Regions from separate parts of the Streptomyces syringium genome, predicted to be linked through region 1. Evidence: riboswitches for the same ligand, from Rfam matches in the RefSeq annotation. Region 1 holds a riboswitch; each other region holds the start of a gene.
The links. Region 1 has a riboswitch for cyclic di-AMP ahead of JO379_RS13790 (LysM peptidoglycan-binding domain-containing protein). Riboswitches for the same ligand answer to the same signal wherever they lie in the genome.

Region 1 (4,129 bases):
TCCGCGACTGGGCGGGCATGATGATCCGCCACGGCGGAGGGCCGCGCGGCGGGGTGGCCCGGTCGGTGAAGAAGATGCGCGGCTATCTCGCCGAGCTGATCCACCGCAAGCGGGAAGAACTGGGCGAAGGAGGCGACGACGACCTCATCTCCGGCCTCATCCGCGCCAGCGACCACGGCGAGCACCTCACGGAGAACGAGGCCGCCGCGATGGCCTTCATCCTGCTGTTCGCCGGCTTCGAGACCACCGTGAATCTGATCGGCAACGGCGTCTACGCCCTGCTGCGCAACCCCGGCGAGCGCGAGCGCCTGCAACGCGCCCTGGCGGAGGGCGACGAGAGCCTGCTCGCCACCGGTGTGGAGGAACTGCTGCGTTACGACGGGCCGGTGGAGCTCGCTACCTGGCGGTTCGCGACCGAGCCGATCACCCTGGGCGGGCAGCGCATCGCCGCCGGCGACCCCGTGCTCGTCGTGCTCGCGGCCGCCGACCGCGACCCCGAGCGGTTCGCCGAGCCGGACACCCTCGACCTGTCCCGGCGTGACAATCAGCACCTCGGCTACGGGCACGGCATCCACTACTGCCTGGGCGCGCCGCTCGCCCGGCTGGAGGGCCAGGCCGCGCTCGCGACCCTGCTGCGCCGCCTGCCGGACCTGCGACTCGCCGCCGACCCGGAGGAGTTGAGGTGGCGCGGCGGGCTGATTATGCGTGGTCTACGCACGCTTCCGGTGGAATTCACTGCGCGTATCAGATGACCATACGTCAACTCACGTGACCTTCGCGTGACCTCCGCTACACCGGCTTGTGACTCCTGTGGTCCGTCGCTATGTTCGACCACCATCAACTGAGCCGCCAACGAGAGGCCAACGCATGCGCTCCGGCAACGGTAGACACCGCAGACCCCGTCAGGTACCGGCGATCGTGGTCGCGGCGGGGGTGACGGGCGCGTCCCTCGCCATGCCGCTGCTCGCCGCCACCGGCGCGAACGCCGCGGAGGCCGAGACGTGGGACAAGGTCGCCCGGTGCGAGAGCGGAGGCGTCTGGAGCTCCAACGCCGGCAACGGCTTCTTCGGCGGACTGCAGATGACGCAGGAGATGTGGCAGCAGAACGGCGGTACGGACTACGCGCCGCGCCCCGACCTCGCCAGCCGCTCGCAGCAGATCGCCGTGGCCGAGAAGATCCTCGCGAGCCGCGGCCCGGACGCCTGGCCGAGCTGCGCGGTGTCCTCGGGGCTCGCGAAGGGCGGCAAGGCGCCGGAGGTCAACCCCGGCAGCACGCACACCCCCGAGCCGGAGGCGCCCGCCAAGCCCGCGCCGACGCGCAACACCCCCTCCACCCCGTCGACCCCCTCTCCCGACTCCTCCGAGACCGAGAAGCCGTCCGAACCCTCCTCCTCGCCGTCCCCCTCGTCCCCGTCGTCCCCCGACTCCTCTCCCTCGCCGTCCGCGCCCACAGGGACCGACGAGCCGACCGGCAAGCCCACCGAGCCGGTGCCCGGCGACTCCGCGCACCCCACGGACGGATCGTCCGAGGGCGGCAAGCACCGCAAGCCCTCCACGGACGACCCCACCGAGATCCCCTCGACCACACCCGGCACCCCCTCCGGCACGCCGACGCCCGACGGCACCGACGGCTCGGACGGCACGGACGGCGCGAACGGCACGGACAAGGAGCACTCCGGGACGCCGCGTTCGGACGACGGCCGCGCCTCGCGCGACGGGGGTACGCGCACGGACCAGCCGGGCGCCGGCGACTACACGGTGCGCCCCGGTGACAATCTGTCAGCCATTGCGGAGCAGCACGCCGTCGAGGGCGGCTGGTCCTCCCTCTATGAGGACAACAAGAAGGTGGTAGGGGCCGATCCGGACCTGATCCAGCCTGGTCAGAAGCTTGAGGTCAAGAAAAAAGCCGGGAAATAGAGCAGACTTCGCGGGGAATGTCCGTTCCAGTCGAAAGTGAGACATGGGTCTCGTTGACTTCTGGTCGGAAGGCGCTCGTCCGGAGTTTGTTCATGGTCTCTCACCTGCGGAAACAAGGTGTTCCCGTGGGTAACAAGAGGCAACTGTGGCTGGAATCAGGGGTTTGAACCCGTACGCCGGCTGTGTCTAACGTCGTCACCGCTCGCCACCGCGAGCACCACGGCCGCCACGCCGAATCCTGCCGGCGGCCGGAGGGGTCGTCGCGAAAGCGCCGTAGGCAGGAGCGGGGGAACCAAGGTAGGCGCCGGAACGGCCCAGCCGGTCATTCGACCGACGGGGGCGGGACGGCTTGGGGTGAAGCCGAGTGTGCACCGCACACCAGGCCGGGCAACTCACAGCCCGAACCCGACAGCTCACCTCGTAGGCGTCGGTGAGGAAACGACTCATGTCCAAGGGCAAGCACCGTCGTCCGTCCAAGGCCGTTCGCATCGTCACGCTCGCCGGTGTCGCCGGTGTCGCCGTGGCCGCGCCCCTGATGGCCGCGACCTCCGCCAGCGCCGCCTCCGTCGACACCTGGGACGCCGTCGCGCAGTGCGAGTCCGGTGGCAACTGGTCCATCAACACCGGCAACGGCTACTACGGCGGCCTGCAGTTCTCGCAGTCGTCCTGGAACGCCGCCGGCGGCCAGGCCTACGCCGACCGCGCCGACCACGCCACCAAGAGCCAGCAGATCGCCGTCGCCGAGAAGCTGCTCGCCATGCAGGGCCCGGGTGCCTGGGGCTGCGCCGGCGCCGGTGGCCTGACCGCCGGCGGCCCGAAGGCCGACGTCGACACCTCCGGCTCCTCCTCCTCGTCCTCGCGCGGCACCTCCACCAAGTCGCACGCGGACCGCAGCGAGCGCCAGGCCCCGAAGCAGCAGGCCGCCCCGAAGGCCGCCCCGCAGGCCCAGGCCGACGACGAGGACGACGCCCCGGCCCCGGCCCCGAAGGCCACCCCGAAGTCCTTCAAGAAGGGCGACGGCGAGTACGAGGTCAAGGCCGGCGACACCCTCGCCAAGATCGCCGAGGCCAAGAAGGTCAAGGGCGGCTGGCAGAAGCTGCACGAGCTCAACAAGGACATCGTCGAGAACGCCGACCTGATCTTCGTGGGCCAGCAGCTGCACCTCAGCTGATCCGGCGGGCCGGCCACCGCGCCGCGCCCCCAGTGCTCACAGCGGACCGCCCCGCTCCGACGCGCCTTCCCCCCGGGGCGCGCCGGAGCGGGGCTCCGCCGTTTCCGGGGACGACTCGACTGCCCGGCCCCCGGTGTCCGGATTCTCCGCTCGGCGAACACATCGGCTATTCGTCCGATGATCTCGGCATTTGTGCGGTTTTTCGGCTCGCCAGGTGGTCCACCGGCGGGGGGAACCCCCGGAGCCCGTTAGGCTCGGGGGCAGAACTTCAGACACACACGAAGGAGACGCACGTGCCGTCTATCGACGTCGTCGTAGCTCGCGAGATCCTCGACTCGCGAGGCAACCCCACGGTCGAGGTCGAGGTCGGCCTCGACGACGGCTCCACGGGCCGTGCGGCCGTGCCGTCCGGCGCCTCCACCGGCGCCTTCGAGGCCATCGAGCTCCGCGACGGTGACAAGAACCGCTACCTCGGCAAGGGTGTCGAGAAGGCCGTCCTCGCCGTCATCGAGCAGATCGGCCCGGAGCTCGTCGGCTACGACGCCACCGAGCAGCGCCTGATCGACCAGGCCATGTTCGACCTGGACGCCACCGACAACAAGGGCTCGCTCGGCGCCAACGCCATCCTCGGCGTCTCCCTCGCCGTCGCGCACGCCGCCTCCGAGGCGTCCGACCTGCCGCTCTTCCGCTACCTCGGCGGCCCGAACGCGCACCTGCTGCCCGTTCCGATGATGAACATCCTCAACGGTGGGTCGCACGCCGACTCCAACGTGGACATCCAGGAGTTCATGATCGCGCCGATCGGCGCGGAGTCCTTCTCCGAGGCGCTGCGCTGGGGCACCGAGGTCTACCACACCCTCAAGGCCGTCCTGAAGCGCAAGGGCCTGTCCACCGGCCTTGGCGACGAGGGCGGCTTCGCCCCGAACCTCGGCTCCAACCGCGAGGCCCTCGACCTCATCCTCGAGGCCATCAAGGAGGCCGGTTACACCCCCGGCCAGGACGTCGCGCTCGCGCTCGACGTCGCCGCGTCCGAGTTCTACA
Region 2 (4,129 bases), 2.6 Mb from region 1:
TCGCCCAGCGGGCGCAGTTCCGCCGTACGGCCGCCCCGGGCGCGCTCCTGCCCGAGCCTGACCAGTCCGCGCAGCACCTTCAGATGGGCCTCCGTGCGGCGCTGCGCGGCGCGTGCGGCACCGAGCGGCTCCAGCAGGGCCCGGACGTCGAGGAGATCGGCGGCTTCCCGCTCACTGGGTTCGGCGACGCACGCCCCGGCGTGCCGGCGGGTGGTCACGAACCCTTCGGAGGCGAGGGTGCGCAGGGCTTCGCGCACCGGCACCCGGGAGACGCCGTAACGACGGGCCAGTAACTCCTCGATGAGCCGGCTGCCGGGCGGGTGGGCCCCGGAGACGATGTCGTCGCGGATCGCCGCGCACACGGCGTGCGCGGAAATGCGGCCGCCTTCTCGCACTGCGTCGCCATTGCCGGTCACGTGGGGCCCCACATCGGTGAACCTCCGCCTTAATCCCCGCGAAACGCGGCCGATTGACGTCTGTTCGGCGACTCTATGGCAATAGCCGGGGATTTCCGATGGGAGACCGGAATCCATGGCTATTTTTTGGCCAACGGGCCGGTGGATACGCCTGGTCGACGCGTCCGGCCAACGCGAAGGCCCCGGCCGGAGCCGGGGCCTTCGCGAAAGATGAGTGCGGGACTTGCGCCCCGGAGGCGACGGTCAGACGCTGACGCCGTGCGCGCGCAGGTAGGCGACGGGGTCGATGTCGGAGCCGTAGTCGGCACCCGTACGGGCCTCGAAGTGCAGGTGCGGGCCGGTGACGTTGCCCGTGGAGCCGGAGATGCCGATCTGCTGCCCCGCGGTGACCGTCTGGCCGGCGCTGACGCTGATCGAGGAGAGGTGGCCGTACTGCGTGTAGGTGCCGTCGTTGTGCTTGATGACGACGTTGTTGCCGTACGCGCCGCCCCAGCCCGCCTCGACGACGGTGCCGGCGCCCACGGACTGCACCGTCGAGCCCTCGGCGGCGTGGAAGTCGACGCCGGTGTGGCTGCCGGAGGACCACAGGCCGCTGGAGGCCTTGTAGGAGGTGGAGACGTAACTGCCGTCGATCGGGGAGACGTAGGCGTTGAGACGCTTGCGCTCCTCGTCGCGGGCGGCGCGCTCCTTCTCGGCGCGCTCGGCCTCGGCCTTGCGCTTGGCCTCGTCCGCGCGCTGCTTGGCGTCCGCGGCCTTCTGCTTCGCGTCGGCCTCCGCCTTCAGCCGCGCCTCGGCCTCGTAGGCGGCGCTCTGCTGGGTGTCGGCCTGGGCGTCGATCCGGTCGGCGGTCTCGTCACCCATGACGACGGCCTGGGTGAGGCCGGTGTCCTGGACGCGCGGGGCGTCGTCGGTGGCGGCGATCGCCGGAGCGGCGAAGCCGGCGACCACACCGGTGGCGGTGAGCGTGGCGATGCCCGCCACGTTCGCGCTCACGCGGACGGCGCGGCTCGGACGACGATGCTTGCCAGTGGCACCTATGAACGCCATGGGTGTGGCCATTCCTTTCCTTCCTTCTCGCCTACCGGGTTAGCTGACGGGTTCGGAGCAGGAAGGTCTCCTACGGCTCCCTCCGGGAAGGGACCCGATTCACCCCAGGGACTGTGGGTCCCCGGCTCCCCTGGCTCGCGCCATTGGGGACTCGGCGATGACTGACCGGTGCCGCGGATGCGACTCACATCTGACGGTCAGCCGGACTGACGCTAATCGGGGTGCGTTTCGATCGACAAACAGAACCGAGGTTTTGTGTCGTACGCCACACTCCAGACGTGCAACCTCTCCTTCAAAACGGACATAAGGGAGGCACGCGAGCCCCGTTGGCCCCGCGTGCCTCCCTTATGCGCTTATCTGCTGACCAGTTGGCCGTCCCGTGCGGGCGCTGCCGACCGCACCCGGCCGCGACCGGTCACCGCTCCGACGTGCCGTCAGCCCTGGACGACCGTCACCGCTCCGATGCCCAGTGCCTTGACGGGCTCCAGGATCTCCGCGGCGTCACCGACGAGGACCGTCACGAGGCGGTCGGCCGGGAACGCGCTCACGACGGCCGCGGTGGCCTCCACGGTGCCCGTCTCCGCGAGGCGCTCGTACAGGTGCGCCTGGAAGTCGTCCGGGAGGTGCTGCTCGACCTGGTCGGCGAGCGTGCCCGCGACGGCGGCGGCCGTCTCGTACTTGAGCGGGGCGACGCCCACGAGGTTCTGCACGGCGACGTCGCGCTCGGCGTCGGTCAGCCCCTCGGCGGCCAGGGTGCGCAGCACGGTCCACAGGTCGGCCAGCGCCGGTCCGGTGGACGCGGTGTCGACGGAGCCGCTGATGGCGAGCATCGCGGCGCCGGTGCCGTCGGGCGCCGAGCGGAGCACCTGGCCGAAGGAGCGCACACCGTAGGTGTAGCCCTTCTCCTCGCGCAGGACGCGGTCCAGGCGGGAGGTGAGGGTGCCGCCGAGGCAGTACGTGCCGAGCACCTGGGCGGGCCAGACGCGGTCGTGCCGGTCGCCGCCGATCCGGCCGATGAGGAGCTGGGTCTGCACCGCGCCGGGGCGGTCGACGATCACGACGCGGCCGGAGTCGTCCGCGGTGATCGGCGGTACGGGCCGGGGCTCGGCTGCGGAGCCGGTCCACGCGCCGAGGGACTCGGCCAGCGCCTTGTCGAGGTCGACACCGGTGAAGTCGCCGACGACCACGGCGGTCGCCGTGGCGGGGCGGACGTGCGCCTCGTAGAAGGCGCGGACGGCGGCGGCGTCGATGCGCTCGACGGTCTCCTCGGTGCCCTGGCGGGGGCGGGACATCCGCGACTCGGCGGGGAAGAGCTCCTTGGAGAGCGCCACGGCGGCCCGGCGGGCGGGGTTGGCCAGCTCGTGCGGGATCTCGTCCAGCCGGTTGCGGACGAGGCGCTCGACCTCGCCGTCGGGGAACGCGGGGGCGCGCAGGGCGTCGGCGAGCAGACCGAGCGCCTTGGGCAGCCGGGAAGCGGGGACCTCCAGCGAGACCCGGACGCCGGGGTGGTCGGCGTGCGCGTCGAGGGTGGCCCCGCAGCGCTCCAGCTCGGCCGTGAACTCCTCGGCGGTGTGCCGGTCGGTGCCCTCGGACAGGGCGCGCGCCATGATCGTGGCGACGCCGTCGAGCCCCTGCGGCTCGGCGTCCAGGGGCGCCGCGAGGTTGATCTCGACGGCGACGACCTGCTGGCCGGGGCGGTGGCAGCGCAGCACGGTGAGGCCGTTGGGCAGCTCACCGCGCTCGGGGGCCGGGAAGGCCCACGGGGTGGCCTCGCCGGGCTGCGGCCGGGGGTGGAAGTCCATCGAAGGGCCTGCGGTCCGCGTGCTGCTCGCGGGTGCGGCGTCGCTCACTGGGCCGTCTCGCTTTCCGTTGCGTTTCCTGCGTTCTCGTCGGCCTCGGGGGCGGTCGGCTCGTACACCAGCACGGCGCGGTTGTCGGGGCGCAGCCGGGCCGCGGCGACCTCCCGCACCTCCTCGGCGGTGATGTCCAGGACCCGGTCGACCGCGCTGAGGGCGAGCTGCGGGTCGCCGAACAGGACCGCGTAGCGGCACAGTTCGTCCGCGCGGCCGCTGACCGTGGCGAGCCGGTCCAGCCACTCGCGCTCCAGCTGGGCCTGGGCGCGCTCCATCTCCTCCGGGGTCGGCCCCTCGGCGGCGAAGCGGGCCAGCTCCTCGTCGACGGCGGTCTCGATGTCCGGGACCTCGACGCCGCCGGACGTCTTGACGTCCAGCCAGCCGAGCGAGGGGGCGCCGGCGAGCCGCAGCAGGCCGAAGCCGGCGGCGACGGCGGTGCGGTCGTGGCGGACCAGGCGGTTGTGGAGCCGGGAGGACTCGCCGCCGCCGAGGACGGTGAGGGCGAGGTCGGCGGCGTCGGCCTCACGGGTGCCGTCGTGCGGCAGACGGTAGGCGGCCATCAGGGCGCGGGAGGGGACCTCCTCGCGCACGACCTCGCGCAGCTGCTCGCCGATGACGTCGGGAAGGCTGCCGTCGCGCGGCGGCTGCTTGCCGTCGTGGGCGGGGATGGAGCCGAAGTACTTCTCGATCCAGGCGAGCGTCTGCTCGGTGTCGATGTCGCCGACGACCGACAGGACGGCGTTGCCCGGCGCATAGTACGTGCGGAAGAAGGCGCGCGCGTCCTCCAGGGAGGCGGCGTCCAGGTCGGCCATC
Region 3 (4,129 bases), 1.9 Mb from region 1:
AGCGCACGCAGTTCCGGGTCGGTCACCTGGTAGGCATCCAGCAACAGGGCGACGTCCGAGGGCTTCACGCCACTGCAGCCCGTCTCGATCCGGCTCACCTTCGACTGGTGCCAGCCCACCGCGCACGCCGCCTCCCGGCTGGTCAGCGCGGCCAGTTCACGCTGGCGGCGCAGCTCCGCGCCGAGCTTGCGTCGACGCACCGCGGGTCCGTAGCGCATGGGTATTCCCTTTCGGCCAAGGTGAACACGTCCACATCCATACGTCAGTGTCAATAGACGAGTGCGCCACCCAAATGTGGTCGCTCCCGGCAGAGTTCACCGCTTCGAGCGACAGATATATGCATTTTCCGGTGGATCGCTCACTCTCGGACGCCGACGGTGGCACTCTGTGACGAAGAGCCGTCCGAGACCGCTCCCGACGTCACCGCGTCAGTGCCCTGCGTCACGCGTCGGAGCCCGGCCTCGGTAGGAAAGGGACAGCGCCATGGCGGATCACCAGGAAGCAACCGTAACCCTGCCGAGCGCCCCCGCCTCGGTGTCCGACGCGCGCCGCTATGTCGCGCGTGTACTGGCGGAATGGGGGCTGGCGGACGGCACCGAGGACGCCGACACGGTTCGGCTGATCGTCTCCGAACTCGCCACCAACGCCGTGCAGCACACCCGCGGCCAGTCGCCCACCTTCACCGTGGACGTCCGGCTCGACCGGGAGGAGCAGCTGCGCATCGGCGTCACGGACAGTCACCCCCGCTATCCGAGAAGGCTGCCCGCCGCCGTCCAGCAGGACAACGGCCGCGGCATGGTCATCATCCGCTGTCTGACCGCCGAGCGCGGCGGCAGACTGTCGGTCACCCCGACGGCCGACGGCGGCAAGACGGTCTGGATCTGTCTGCCCTGGACGGTGCCCGTACCCTGACCGCCCCGCGCGGCTGTGGGCCGGGCGGTGGGCCCCGTGGCCTCGAGAAGGCCGAGGGGTCCACCACCCGGCCCAGGGGCTCGCACGGTGATCGCACGGTGCTCGCGGACAAGGCGGGTCGAGCGGCTCGGGCAGGTCACCGGCGGGCAGGCGCGCCCTTACCCGTTCCGGATCGCTGCCGGTGAAGGCGACCGTGTGCCCGGTCGGGGCCGGCGGCCCCCGTCGCGAACGAGGGGCCGCGGCACCACAGTCGTGTCCGCCGTCGGCGGGTGGGAACACACCCTTTGCCGTGTCGGCGCACAGGGAGGCGAGGACGGTGGCGGGGGCGGCCGTCGCGGCACGCCACCGTCGGCGCTTTCAGTTCACGCGGCCGTAGCTGACGCTTCTGGTCCAGATCCGCTCGTGGCGGACGACCGCGCCGGTCTTGGGAGCATGCAGGATCCTGCCGTTCCCGACGTAGATGCCCACGTGATAGACGCCGCCGGCGGAGTGGAAGAACACCAGGTCCCCGCGTTGGCGGGCGGAGCCGGGCACATGGCGGGCGCGGTTGTACTGGGCGGCGGCGGTACGGGGCAGCTTTTTGCCGACCCGCTTGTACGAGTACTGCGTCAGCCCCGAGCAGTCGAAGCTGTACGGTCCCGTCGCGCCCCACTGGTAGGGAGCGCCCTGCTTCGATTCCGCTATCCGCAGGGCGAGGGTGGAGACGTTCGCGGCCTCGGCGTCGGGCGAACCGCCGGGCACCAGCACCGAGGCGCCGACGGCTGCGAGGGTGAGGGCCGAGGCGGCCTTGGCCCTGGAGAACTTCGTTGGTCGTTTGTGCGCGGCCATACGCAACCCTTCGTCTGCCGCCTATGAAGGATGACCTGTCGGGTTCGGGCAGGCGAAGATGCCCGGCCGCCGAGGCGGCTTCACCCCAAGGGACGGCCAGTGGTGCCGGTCGTCCCGCCGTACTCGGGTCCTCCACTCCTGCCGATGCACTCGTGTCGACCAGTCATCCGGGCGGCGGCAGGATTCGGCGTCCGCCCGGACCGCCCCGCCGCGGTGGCGGGGTCTTGTCGTCGCCTGGATCTTGGCGCAGCCGCGGCACGGATTCCGAGAGGATCCGGTGATATGTGAGCCTGGTCACCTCTGGCGTGTTCGGGTGGACACCGGACGGTTTGACGCCCACCGCTCAACCCTGTTGAGCCGTTCACCTGCGGCGAGTTGATCTCCGTGATCGCCTCGTGCGCGCGCGGCTCGGATCGATCACTGCGCGATGTCTACGCAGGGTCCGCTGTCTGCGGGAGATCGCGTTGAGGTGTCGCCCGGCCGGTCGTTCCGGCGCGCGTCCGGGCTCATCAGCCCGGCGTGTTCGGCGGCATGGTGACCCGTGCGGCCCGCCGCTCCCCGTCCAGGACCAGCATCGCCCGCGCGAGTGTTCCGGTGTGCACCTCGCGTTCGCCTCGCTCGTGCATGAGCGTCAACGCCTCGCGCAGCCCCGTCGCCGCGACCACCAGAGCCTGCGCCGCCCGTAGTCCGGCGTACGTGTCATGCGCGCGGGCCGGGTTGATCCGGCCCAGAAGATCCAGTACTTCCAGATACCGGTCCACCAATTCGCCCTCGGCGCGGGTCAGGGCGGGCAGGGGTGGCAGTTGGGGCGGCCACATCGCGGCTCACCTCGCGCCGAGCGGCACGCCCGGGCCCTTGCGGCTGGAGGTGAGCCGGTCGACGAGCCCGTACGCCACCGCGGCCGCGGCGTCGAAGACGGTGTCCCGCTCGATGTCCCGGTCGACCCGCTCCACGCTCTGCCCCGTGTGCCGCACCAGCATCTCCGTCAGCGTGTCCCGCATGCGCGACATCTCCCCCGCCTGGATCTCCAGATCGGAGGGCTGGCCCTGGACCGGTTCGCTGAGGGACGGCTGATGAATGAGGACGCGCGCGTTCGGCAGCGCCAGTCGCTTGCCCGGGGTGCCGGCGGTGAGCAGCACGGCGGCGGACGAGGCGGCCTGGCCCAGGCAGATCGTCTCCACGTCGCAGCCGATGTAGCGCATCGTGTCGTAGATGGCGCACATGGCGGGGAAGGAGCCGCCGGGGGAGTTGATGTAGAGCGAGATGTCCCGCTCGGGCGCCGCGTGTTCGAGGTACATGAGCTGTGCGATCACATCGCCGGCGCAGGTGTCGTCGATCTGCGTGCCCAGAAAGACGATGCGCTCGGACAGCAGCTTGGAGTACGGGTCCATCGTGCGGGCGCCGGTGCTCGTGCGCTCCGTGAACTCGGGCAGGACATAGCGGGCCGTGGGTCGGTGCATGGTGGCACTCCTCGTCCGTAAAAAATGTACAGGACGTACAGATCGTTCGGATGAGCATGGCTCAGCGCGGCTCGGCGCGGCAACGGATCGGACGTGGTTTCGCTCTGGGCGTGAGCGCGGCGGTGCCGGGGTGGTGGGCCCCGGCCCGTCGTTGACTCAACCCTTGTGCGCGGGCATCGGGGCAAGGAAGGATGATCCGCCATGCCCACCAAGTCTCTGCAGATTCCCACCGCGGACGGCCAGGCCGACGCTTTCGCCGCTTTTCCCGACGGTGGCGGGCGGCACCCGGGGGTGCTGCTGTACCCGGACGCCTTCGGCGTGCGGCCCGTGCTGGAGGAGATGGCCCGCGAGCTGGCCGGGCACGGGTACTACGTGCTCGTCCCCAACCTCTACTACCGGCACGGCCCGGCGCCGGTGATCGAACTTCCCGGGCACATCGGGGAAGAGGTCCGGCCGGCGGTCTTCGAGCGGCTGATGCCCTTGGTCAAGGCGCACACCTCCGAGCGTGTCCTGCGCGATGCCGACGCCTACCTCGGATTCCTCACCGCCCAGCCCGAGGTGGGTGCCGGACCGGTCGCCGTGATCGGCTACTGCATGGGCGCCGCCTTGGCGATGCGCACCGCGACGGCCCACCCCGGCCGGGTGGCCGCCGTCGCCGGATTCCACCCCGGCTTCCTGGTCACCGACGCGCCGGACAGCCCGCACCGCGACATCCCCGAGCTCGCCGCCGAGGTCCACCTCGGTCTCGCGGAGAACGACATGACGCCCCAGACCATCGGCGAGCTCCGCCAGGCCCTGGACGCCGCGGGTGTCACGCACACCACCGAGGTCTACCCCGGCACCCTGCACGGTTTCACCATGGCCGACACCGACGCGTTCGACCCCTCCGGGCTGCGGCGCCACTGGGACCGTCTGCTTCCCCTTCTCGA
Region 4 (4,129 bases), 2.3 Mb from region 1:
CCGTCACCTCGTAGGTGATGCCGCCGGAGGAGCTTCCCGTCGTGCCCCGCTGGCTGGAGAAGTACAGCCGTCTGCCGTCCGGCGAGAAGGCCGGCCCGGTGATCTCGGAGCCGGACTGGCCGTCGATCCGCAGGAAGGGGGTGACGATGTCGTCCGGGGTGATGAGGCAGATCTCCATGGTGCCGCCGTCCTCGGCGACGAAGAGGTCGCCGGAGGACGTGCCGGTGACGTTGTCCACTCCGGTGAGCGGTGCGCTGCCGCTCACCAGCGAGTCGTCGTAGGCGAGTTCGATGGTTCCGGCCGCCGCGTTGTACTGCCAGACACGGTTGTCGCCCTTGGTGGTGAACCAGCAGGTGTCGTCGGCGTAGTAGCAGCCTTCGCCGCCGTTGAAGCGCTTGGCCCCGGCGACCTGGTTGCGGGTGGCCGTGCGGGCGCCGGACGGGTCGGGGACGGCCCCCCAGGTGACGGGCCCCGAGGTCCCGGAGCCCATGGTGAGCACCTCGAGCTTCCCGGCCGAGAGATCACCCCAGGTGGTGGGGGTGAAGCGGTAGAAGCAACCGTCGGTGACGTCCTCGGTCAGATAGACGACCTTGCGGACCGGGTCGGCGGCGGCCGCTTCGTGCTTGAAGCGGCCCATCGCGTCGCGCCGCACCGCCGCCTTCACGCCCCACGGGTCGGTCTCGTAGACGTAGCCGCGGTCGACCTCCTCGCAGGACAGCCAGGTGTTCCACGGCGTCCTGCCGCCCGCGCAGTTCTGGCGGGTGCCGGAGAGCACGCGGTACGCCGCGACGACGGTTCCGGCGGCATCGAAGCGCAGCGCGCTCGCTCCTCCGGAGGGGTTGATCTCCGAGTTGGAGACGTAGATCCAGCCGGTGCCGTCGGCGTAACAGGCGCCGCCGTCCGGGGCGTTGTGCCAGGTGTAGGAGGTGCCGGAGACCTTCTGTCCGGACCGGGCGACGATCCGGGCACTGAAACCCTTCGGCAGCCGGAGACCATTGCCGTCGGCGGCGCCGAGCGGTCCGTAGGGTCCGGCGCCCGGCTGGGCCGGGCTCGCGTAGGCGGCGCTCCACAGTGAGCCGCCGAGGGCGGCGGCCGAGGTGCCGACGACGGCCGCGCGCAGGAAGGTGCGACGTTCCACGGTCACTCCAGGGGACTTGGGGGGTGCCTCGTCACCGACCGGCGGCGAGGCCTGGTCTCCCGGACCATAAAAGCGCAGAGTTGACAGTACATCAACAAGAAGTGAACTGAGGTGATCAATTGCGTCGGCGCACGGGAATCCCCCTGTTCCGGATCCCGCATATCCGGAACAGGGGGATGAACGCCAAGGCTCTGGGCCGTCAGTGCCCGTCGTGCGCGCTGTTCCCGGAACCGTTGCCCGTGAGGATCGGGATCTCGTCCAGGATGTGCGACAGCTGGTCGTCCCCGTCGCTGATCGTGGAGTTGTCGGTGCACTGCTGCTGCTGCTGCGAGGTGAGGATCGGGATGTCCTGGACACCGATGTTGAGCAGCGCGATGAGGGACTGGACACCGATCTTGCCGATACCCAGGCACGGCTTGTTGAGCGTGCCCTGGATCAGGCTCATCTGCGGGCTCTGCTTGCCGCCGGTCTTGGTGTTGCCGTAACCGGTCTTCGCGGCGTTGCCATTGGCGACGTCACCGTTGTCGTTGCCGATCGCCATCGCGGGAGCGGTGATGGCGCCGACCGCGGAAACCGTCATCGCGGTCGTGGCGAGTACCTTCTTGAGCACGTCCATGCCTTTCGATCGATTAGCGCCCCTCACAAGGAAGCGACCTGAGTAACTCCGGTCGATTTAAGAAGTTCCGGACATTCACTCATTTGAGCCAGCCGGACCATGGGCGACACCATCGAAAGGCAACCGTCAAAGGGCCACCGACCGCCCGGGAGACAGGGCGGGCCATTGCGCACGCACGCGCGGCGCACTTCCGGGGCGGCCAATGGGGTGACGGCGCCCGGGCGTTTCGGATTCGGCTGGTAGCGTGCTGCGCGCAGCGGTGCCTCCGCAGCCGTCAGCCCGCCCGGACATTGCCCCCACAAGAGCGTCCGGGCGGGCTTTTGAACAGCCTCAAGGGCTACTTGACGCGGCCGTACCAGACACTGTTCGTCCAGATCTTCTCCAGCCGCACGGACTTGCCCGGCTTCGGAGAGTGCCAGATCTGATTCTTCCCGGCGTAGATCCCCACGTGGTAGACGTTGCTGCCCGAGTGGAAGAACACCAGGTCGCCCGGCTGTCGTGAGCCGGCCGAAAGGTGCCTGGTCTTGTTGTACTGCGAAGCCGCGGTGCGCGGCAGCGCCTTACCCGCCTTCTTGAAGGCGTACAGCGTCAGGCCCGAGCAGTCGAAACGGTTCGGACCGGTGGCGCCGTACTGATACGGCGACCCCTTCTTGGAGGCCGCGATCTGCAGCGCCTTCGTTCCCGGAGTCGCCGCCTGTGCGTCGGTTGCCAGTGTCGGGATCAGCATCGACGCGGTGACGGTGGCTGCGGTCAGAACCGATGCGGTTCCGGCCCGGGAAAGCAGTGCGGGTATGCCAGGGAACGCAGACATGCCAAAGCCCTTCGTCATCCGCCTACGAAAGGTGACCTGTCGGGTTCGGGCTGACAAAGTTGCCCGGCCACATACGTGGCTTCACCCCAAGAACCACTGCCATCGTGGTTCGTCGTGCTTGGGTCTCCCGCTCCTGCCGATCCTTGATCTGAATCTGCACCCGGACGGCGGCAGGACTCGGCGTCCGCCCGGGTCGCCCGCCTCTGTGACGGGTTCTTGTGTTCGAGCAGAGATCCTGCATCATCGACCGCTCAAAATCAGAGCCCAAACGGCCTTCTGTGAACTTGTTCACTTCGCGTCGACTCGAGGAACCGGCGGCTGATTTCGCCCCGCCCGAACCTCCGTCAACAGCCCCCGCACAGCGGAAATCAGTGTCGGGCGGAGCCTGAAAGCGGCTGGATATCAAGGGAGTTACCGGCGGTCGCGGCCGAATCCCGTCGAGCACCGGAAGAACGGCCCGGGGTGCACACCCGGCGGTTCCGCCGGCCACCCCGCCCGACGACTGAATGGCAGCCTCCGCATTATCCGCGACCAGGGCGGACTGACGGGTGATGAGCGACCGCAACCCCTCGCGTTCGACGGCGACGACGGCGGATCCTTCGCGCGACCCAAAGTGTGGACGGCTCCCCACTTAGTGCTACGGTCGGTCCGTCAACTGGGGGCCCATCCCCACTTGGGCTCCGGTCATGCCCCGGAGACGACGAAGGGAACGCTTGTGTCCACGCCAACGCTCGAGGACCTCACGCCCGCCGGCACGGACTTCGCCAAGGACCCGCATCCGCTCTACGCGAGCCTGCGGGAGCGGGGGCCCGTCCATCGGGTGCGGACCCCCGACGGGCGCGAGTCCTGGCTGATCGTCGGCAACGACGAGGCCCGGGCCGCCCTGACGGACCCCCGGCTGCGCAACGACATCCGCTACTCGCCGGACTGGGAGGACGACGGCGGCTACGCGATCGGGCTGAACATGCTCCAGGTCGACCCGCCGCACCACACGCGCCTGCGCAAGTTCGTCGCCAAGGAGTTCACCCCGCGCCGCATCGAGGAGCTGCGCCCGCGCATCTCGCGGTGGACCGGCGAACTCCTGGACGCGATGCTGCCGCTCGGCCGCGCCGACCTCGTGGAGTCCTTCGCGCTGCCACTGCCGCTGACGGTCATCTGTGAGCTGCTCGGGGTGCCCGTCGGCGACCGCGCGGCGTTCCGTGAGTGGTCCAACGAGGTCGTCCTCCCCAGCAGCCCGGAAGCCGCCGGTGCCGCGGCCCAGGCGATGACCGCGTACTTCGTCTCGCTCATCGAGGCCAAGCGGCAGTCGCCCGGCGACGATCTCCTCAGTGCCCTGACCACCGCCACGGACGACGACGGCGACCGGCTCTCACCCGACGAACTGCTGGGCATGGCCTTCGTCCTGCTCGTCGCCGGCCACGAGACCACCGTCAACCTCATCTCCAGCGGCGTCCACGAGCTGCTGCGCCACCCCGACCAGCTGGCGGCACTGCGCGCCGACTGGTCCCTGCTCGACGGCGCGATCGAGGAGATGCTCCGCTACGGCTGCCCGGTGGAGCGGTGC

Region 2: another riboswitch for cyclic di-AMP. It lies ahead of JO379_RS25540 (M23 family metallopeptidase); the one in region 1 lies ahead of JO379_RS13790 (LysM peptidoglycan-binding domain-containing protein).
Region 3: another riboswitch for cyclic di-AMP. It lies ahead of JO379_RS05290 (C40 family peptidase); the one in region 1 lies ahead of JO379_RS13790 (LysM peptidoglycan-binding domain-containing protein).
Region 4: another riboswitch for cyclic di-AMP. It lies ahead of JO379_RS03945 (C40 family peptidase); the one in region 1 lies ahead of JO379_RS13790 (LysM peptidoglycan-binding domain-containing protein).

What each region holds. Positions count from the first base shown of each region.
Region 1 is NZ_JAGIOH010000001.1:3,125,215-3,129,343, reverse strand. It holds gene JO379_RS13800 (cytochrome P450 family protein) at 1-752, shown strand, start outside; gene JO379_RS13795 (transglycosylase family protein) at 919-1,917, shown strand; cyclic di-AMP (ydaO/yuaA leader) riboswitch at 2,177-2,359, shown strand; gene JO379_RS13790 (LysM peptidoglycan-binding domain-containing protein) at 2,363-3,088, shown strand; gene eno (phosphopyruvate hydratase) at 3,382-4,129, shown strand, end outside.
Region 2 is NZ_JAGIOH010000001.1:5,720,657-5,724,785, reverse strand. It holds gene JO379_RS25545 (GntR family transcriptional regulator) at 1-416, opposite strand, end outside; gene JO379_RS25540 (M23 family metallopeptidase) at 660-1,463, opposite strand; cyclic di-AMP (ydaO/yuaA leader) riboswitch at 1,477-1,630, opposite strand; gene JO379_RS25535 (M16 family metallopeptidase) at 1,898-3,265, opposite strand; gene JO379_RS25530 (M16 family metallopeptidase) at 3,310-4,129, opposite strand, start outside.
Region 3 is NZ_JAGIOH010000001.1:1,204,634-1,208,762, reverse strand. It holds gene JO379_RS05300 (helix-turn-helix domain-containing protein) at 1-218, opposite strand, end outside; gene JO379_RS05295 (ATP-binding protein) at 484-912, shown strand; gene JO379_RS05290 (C40 family peptidase) at 1,270-1,740, opposite strand; cyclic di-AMP (ydaO/yuaA leader) riboswitch at 1,745-1,930, opposite strand; gene JO379_RS05285 (hypothetical protein) at 2,250-2,558, opposite strand; gene JO379_RS05280 (ATP-dependent Clp protease proteolytic subunit) at 2,565-3,200, opposite strand; gene JO379_RS05275 (dienelactone hydrolase family protein) at 3,402-4,129, shown strand, end outside.
Region 4 is NZ_JAGIOH010000001.1:854,787-858,915, forward strand. It holds gene JO379_RS03935 (alkaline phosphatase PhoX) at 1-1,138, opposite strand, end outside; gene JO379_RS03940 (rodlin) at 1,338-1,748, opposite strand; gene JO379_RS03945 (C40 family peptidase) at 2,092-2,565, opposite strand; cyclic di-AMP (ydaO/yuaA leader) riboswitch at 2,570-2,734, opposite strand; gene JO379_RS03950 (cytochrome P450 family protein) at 3,281-4,129, shown strand, end outside.